2 regions of the Priestia sp. D3YE.R1 genome follow, and region 2 is predicted to be linked to the other one. Evidence: riboswitches for the same ligand, from Rfam matches in the RefSeq annotation. Region 2 holds a riboswitch; the other holds the start of a gene.

Region 1 (3,423 bases), on a different contig from region 2:
ATCATTAATCCGGCTGGCATTTAAACCACCGCCGGGCAAATAGTTCGTACTTAAATAATAGCTGGCATCCCCTCTAGGTGCTGTGATAAGGCTGTACAATGCTAAATCCCAATCATCTTTTGCCATTAAATATTCATCGCTGTCCTCAACGAGATGAATCTTAATATTGATTCCTAACTCTTTCGCATTAGACTGTATAAGCTGAGCAATCAAAGGAAGTTCTGGCAAAGAACTGTATGTGACAAGAGAGAGCGATAATGGCTTTCCGTTTCTGATTGCTTTTCCATTTTTGATTTGATAACCTGCCTTCTCCAAATACTTTCTAGCAGATACGATACCTCTTTGATCATTAGCAGTACTATCAGCAAAAGGAAATTGGGGTAAAAATGGCCCTCGAGCCGCTGCCGCTTGATTGTTCATTATGCTGCTGACAATTTCTTTTCGGTTCAATAAAGCATCGATAGTTTTTCTTACATTTTCATCTTTTAATGCGTCATTGGTTTGATTATAAAGCAATAAATGGGTACGCACACTAGGTACTCCACTTACCTTAAAAGACGGATCTGTTTGTAAAGTGCTCAAGCTTTCTAAAGGCGGGCGATAAATAATATCGGCTGTTCCAGATTGAAGAGCAGCAACTCGCGCATTAGCATCTTCGTTAAATGCAAAAATCGCGTTTTTCAATTTCACTTTCCCATTCCAATAATGTTCATATCTCCCTAATTTCACTTGATTTCCTTGATCAAAAGACAAGACGCGAAATGGGCCCGTACCAGTGGGCTTCTTAGCTATATTAGAAGCATGAACGTCTATAATAGCTGTATTTGGATGCACTAATTCAGAAGGAAATTTAGGGATTGGTTCTTTTAACGTAATTGTGAGCATATGACCGTTTGCTTTCATTTCTTTGATTTTTAAAGCGTTTCTCATCGCATAGCTTTGATTTATTGCTCTTTGAAGAGAAGACTTCACGGCGCTTGCATCCAGCGCTTTTCCATTTTGAAACGTGATGTTCTTTCTTATTGCAAATGTCCACGTAAGACCGTTATCTTTTGTTTCCCACTTTTCAGCAAGCCAAGGCTTTAGTTTTAAATCGTCGCTAATCTTAACAAGCGTCTCTCCCACTCCGGCACGAACTGCCGTGTAATCATCATCGGTATGGGGGTCAAGGGTTGCAGGTGTGAAATTAAATAAAAATGTAGCGCTTTTATCCGTTTTCTCTCCTTTTTTCATACTCATACTCTCTTCATGAGACGTGCAAGCAGTAAGACAAAGTAAAACAAAAAGTAATATAGATACAAGTTTTTTATTATTTGTCATTCATTTTTCCACCTTCTATTTTAAATACACAAAAAAGCACTTCTTAAAAAAGAAGTGCTTGCCTTCACAACAAATCTAGATAAACGTATCCCTTGTTTATCGTATTTTTGATTCTGCCAAAACACCTCCCTATCCTCGTAGGTTATTGTGTGCTGCGATTTATGGCAGGTCTCCTGGCTTCAAGTCACTGCCTTATACCGCCTTCCCGTCTCTAAATAGACAGTGGCTTCTTGACATAAGGCTCCTTGTTACAGTGGCGGGACCGCTCCGGATTTGCACCGGATTCCCTTTTAAGGCAATTGAAAAACAATTACCACCATAAAAGCTTGTTATTTAATTTAGTAGCGTGCTCTTGAAACTCTAGAAGTAGAAGCTGATGGTGAAATGTCTTCATCATCAAATCCAGTGGCAATAACGGTTACCATCATTTCGTCCTTTAAATCTTCATTGATCACGGACCCAAAAATCATATTTAAGTCCTGATCAGAAGCGGACGTGACAATATCTGCTGCTTCCTGTACTTCGTAAAGACTCAGGCTGCTGCCGCTCGTAATGTTCAACAGCACGCCCCTTGCTCCATCAATCGATGCATCTAGCAGCGGACTAGAAATCGCTTTTTTCGCTGCTTCAATTGCCCGATCTGATCCGGAAGCTCGTCCGATACCCATAAGCGCAAATCCTTGATTAGACATGATTGTTTTTACATCAGCAAAGTCAAGGTTAATCAGCCCCGGAACAGCGATTAAATCTGAAATACCTTGAATACCTTGGCGAAGAACATTATCTGCTTCACGGAATGCTTCAAGCATAGGCGTCTTTTTATCGACAATTTCAAGCAAGCGGTCGTTTGGAATCACAATAAGGGTATCTACCGATTCATTCATCGCAGTAATACCGCCTACTGCTTGCTTCGTACGTTTATTTCCTTCAAACTTGAAAGGGCGAGTAACTACTCCAATTGTTAAAGCATTTAGTTCACGGGCAATTTGGGCAATAACCGGAGCTGCTCCAGTACCAGTGCCTCCCCCCATGCCAGCTGTTACGAATACCATATCTGCGCCTTGCAGTACTTCTTGAATTTGTTCTCTGCTTTCTTCGGCTGCTTCTCTTCCTACTTCTGGATTAGCTCCTGCACCTAATCCTCGCGTTAATGCTGCACCAATCTGCATTTTCACATCTGCTTTAGATAAATTAAGCGCCTGAGCATCCGTATTAACGGCAATAAATTCTACCCCTTGTACACCATGTTCAATCATACGGTTAACGGTGTTATTTCCTCCACCGCCGACTCCAATTACTTTAATTCGCACTAACGGCGATACATCTGCATCAAATCCAAACATTCTAAGTTCCTCCTCAATGATCAAAATTACTTTCTCTTATTATCCGAAAAAACACGTGAAGAACCTTTTACTCCTATATTTAACGCGTAACTGTTCTTTTGTTTTACAGATTTTATACATTTCTCTTTTAACCTTTAAATCTTTACATCTTTATGTAAAATTATTGTTGTTCTGAAGTTAGTACGCCGAACTTTTTTTGGTTTTCCCACTCAAAACGGCATATAAGCTTATTGTATCATTCATTTGACAGATGTCTGTATTTAATTTTGAGTAAGATGTGACTAAGAGAATAATATTTTTATAGACAAAATGAGAAAAAGCCCTTAGAAATAAGGGCTTCTCTAGATAATAAACCGTTTTACAATTTCCCAGTTAAGAATTGAGCTTCCCCCATGCCAAAGCTCCAATCAGCATTACCGTTCTCAACAATTGAAATCATAATGTCGTTTGGCTGAATACCGCAGCTTTCTCCCAGCTCTTTTACAATTAATTTGTAAAGAGCTTGTTTTTGCTCTTCTGTTCGCTGTTTGCTCGTCACACTTATAATAACCAAATCCTTGCTTCTCTCAAAGCCAAGACCTGTATCTTCAATAATCATTTCATGAGCAGGATGCTGGTGTACAATTTGATAACGATCACGTTCTGGCACGCCAAAGGCTTCTAGCATTGCTCGGTGAGCAGCGTCTAGTAATGTTTTTAACTCTTTTTCGTCTCTTCCTTCTATTACATCAAATCTGAGTAATGGCATACTAAGTAACCT
Region 2 (3,423 bases):
CAGTTCTTCAATGGCATTGATTCCTTCTTTGTGATGATTACCCGCGTGTGCTGCTCGTCCCCATACTTTTACGGTGAAGATCCCCGCTCCTTTGCGCGACGTTTTTAACGCACCTGAACCCGCCACCGCCGGTTCCGCTACTAGCACCGCTTCACTTCTTTGTGCTTCTTCTTCAATATATTTTTTAGAAGAAATCGACCCAATCTCTTCATCTGAATTGCAGAAAAACACAATTTTTTTATCCAGTGCTAAGCCAAGTTCTTGAATTGCTTTAATCGCCCATATAGATTGCACAATGCCGCCTTTCATATCTAAAATTCCCGGACCATAAAGCTTGTTTCCTTCTGTTCTCAAGCTCAGCCTTCCCTTTTCCCATACTGTGTCAAAGTGACCGATAATTAAAAGCTGCTTTTCTCCTTCCCCAATCGTAAATTTCAAGTGGTTTCCTACTTCTTTTTTTCTATGATTTCATACCCTATCCCTAAACGCTTTTGAAACAGCTCCGTTAAATACATTCCACACTGATCCACTAACTCCTTACTGTAAGATGGTGATTCTTTTTTCACAAATCCCACTAGATCTTCGAGCATCTCTTGTTCGTGTTCTTTTAAATAACTAAATACGCTTTGTTCTACCATTACCTGACTCAAATCAATTCCTCCTCCAAACAACCCCTGCTGCTTGTGCATTCACTGCTTTTATTTATTGTACGTATAAGTATGTTCTACGTTTCACATAACGTTCTTAAATTATCCTTAATTATAATGGTTTTCAGACAATTTTCCATCCTTTAAATACAGATAATACTTTAACTTATTCATAACCGACGGAAAATAGCCATAAACTTCAACAAATTTATACAAAAAAGCTTCAATCTTCAACAGATTAAAGCTTTCATTTTATTAATTGATATTTATTTTGATATTTTTTCCTTTTGACTTCACACTAACAAAAATAAACATAGACACTAAAAAAATAAATAGAATAACGCCAACCATTTCAAAGTTTACTTCAGCCCATGGGTTAAAGAAAGTGAATGCTAAATAGAATGACACACCATATGCGAGGACAACAATAACCCAGCCCATCAAGCGAGAAGCAGATTGCCCAAACTTACTCGATTCATTCACCATTTTATGTACAATCAGTGAATCGATTGTATCTGTCAGCATCATTCCAAACATAAATACTAGTCCTAATAAAAGCGGCGTATACTTGCCTGCGTTCCCTACAGCTAGAGACCACACGGCCGTTTGACTGACCGTTTCAGCTGCTAAAGCGAACAATGCTCCTACAAGAATAATTAAAAAAGGATTCGTTGTTCCTTTTGCGATTTTCGGGATAAACTTCCCTTTTAACCCGCTCAGCTGAAACTCTTCTTCTTTATTTTTAGTTCGAAGCAAATGATATGTGTTTAATGTCCCGATTAGAAAGAGGGAGATAATGGATACCCAAGATGCAAAATGATCGAAATACGATGGAAATGTAAAATTCTTCATCACCACGCCCAGCACCCCGGCCGTGACGGCCACCATCCCTCCGTGACCTAGTGAAAACAGCGTTCCAACCCACGGGGCAAAACGGCTGCCCATTCGCCAATTATATCGGGTCTGGCCGTCAATAAAAGCTAAGTGGTCTGCATCCAATCCGTGCCTGATTCCTAATAAAAAGACAAGTAAAAAAACTGATAAACCTTCCATTTCCTACACTCCTTTTTTTAAAATAAAACGTAAAAAAGCCTCAATTCTATAGAAATTGAGGATGTGTCGGCATATGAAAATAAACAGCAATTGCTCACTGCGTACCTTGATACACCGCCTCTTTCCTAGAAGAGTCAAGTGTACAGAATAGGTAGGTCTCCTGGCTTGAGATCATCATTTTCTACCGCCTTCCCCGTTTTGAGTGACGATATGATAGAAAACTCCCTGCTTACAGTGGCTGGACCGCTCGAGATTTGCACTCGATTCCCTGTTACCTCTTACTCTATGTAAGAGCACCTAAACTGTGCGAATGATTCATTTTCTTCCTCATTATACTAGTACTCCTTACAAATGAATAGAGAAAATTCAAATAAAAAAGCCCTGCTAAGCTTTACATGCTTAGCAGGGCTTTTTAAAGCAATTAAACTACTTCTACCGTTACGTCTACGTTACCGCTGATTGCTTTTGAATACGGGCAGTATGAGTGAGCTAGGTCTACATACTTTTTCGCTGTTTCTAAATCTAAGCCTTCGATATGAGCTTCAAGCGCTACAGCAATTTTTACTCCTTGATCAGCTTTATCTGGAAGCAGCTGAACCGTAGCTTTTACTTCACTGCTTTTAATTTCTACGTTATGTTTTTTCAGCATAAATTCTAACGCGCTGTTGAAACAAGCGCTGTATCCGGCTGCAAATAGCTGCTCTGGGTTTGTTGCTGTCGTTGTTTCTCCACCAAGCGCTGGCGGTGTTGCCACGTCTAAGTTAAAGATGTTATCTAAAGAGTGAACTTCTCCTGTTCTTCCACCTGTGTTAACAACTGTTGTTTCATATAAAGCTTTCATGTATAAATCTCTCCTCTTTTTTAGTAATTTTATTAGATGTTTTTATTTATCGTTTCTGTAATTTAATTGTACAAAATTTAATTTTAAAAAACAAGTATTAAATACATTAAAAATTTCCCAATAAAAAAAGCCGCGTATTTGCGACTTTTTCTTAATAATATTGAGACTGCCCGTCATAAGCTGATTTTCGAAAAATAGACAGATTAGTAATAGCTCTCATGATTTTCGTATTAAAAATAACATAATGAATAAACAGCGCCAGCACACAGCCTAAAATAGCTCCTGTTAACACATCGAATGGATAGTGAACGCCAACCCATACGCGTGAAAATGCAATGAGTGCACCCATGAAAACCCACATGCGTCCTGAACGTTTGAAATGCAGCCAAATGGTAAAAGTGATAACTAATGCAGATGTAGCATGATCGCTTGGAAATGAAGAATTCGCGGCGTGATCAATGAGCTGATTCACGTGGTGAGAGATAAACGGACGATCTCGATAAGCAAATAAACTAATCACTTTATTGATAATGACTCCTGTGGCACAAGCACATAAAGCTTGAAATGCTACAACACGGCTGCCGTTTTTATTAATAAGTAAAAACAAGCCGAGTAAAACGATAAGTACATACTGGGCATAATCTGCAAAGAATACCATTAGCGAATCTACAAACTTCACATGCGAGGCATACTGATTCACCGCATGGAAAATGGCATAGTCTACTGAATTAATAGCTGATAACATAATCGAAATCCTTTCTTATTTTTAAATGTCATTAGCTATCTTATCAGTTTCTTGCGAAAATGAACATGTTTTTGTCAGAGGCTTCCTAACTGATATTTATAAATAACGTATTCAGGATGAGTAGTAAGCCAACGGAC

The links. A riboswitch is a leader RNA that binds a small molecule or an ion and turns the genes downstream of it on or off. The one in region 2 is predicted to bind cobalamin.
Region 1: another riboswitch for cobalamin. It lies ahead of nikA (nickel ABC transporter substrate-binding protein); the one in region 2 lies ahead of ACOZIR_RS24610 (sodium:proton antiporter).

What each region holds. Positions count from the first base shown of each region.
Region 1 is NZ_JBLTHW010000007.1:32,998-36,420, reverse strand. It holds gene nikA (nickel ABC transporter substrate-binding protein) at 1-1,320, opposite strand, end outside; cobalamin riboswitch at 1,467-1,656, opposite strand; gene ftsZ (cell division protein FtsZ) at 1,659-2,663, opposite strand; gene ACOZIR_RS25250 (tautomerase family protein) at 3,022-3,411, opposite strand.
Region 2 is NZ_JBLTHW010000006.1:61,839-65,261, reverse strand. It holds partial or broken gene ACOZIR_RS24615 (M20 family metallopeptidase) at 1-671, opposite strand, end outside; gene ACOZIR_RS24610 (sodium:proton antiporter) at 903-1,700, opposite strand; cobalamin riboswitch at 1,834-2,016, opposite strand; gene ACOZIR_RS24605 (organic hydroperoxide resistance protein) at 2,122-2,541, opposite strand; gene ACOZIR_RS24600 (undecaprenyl-diphosphatase) at 2,693-3,286, opposite strand.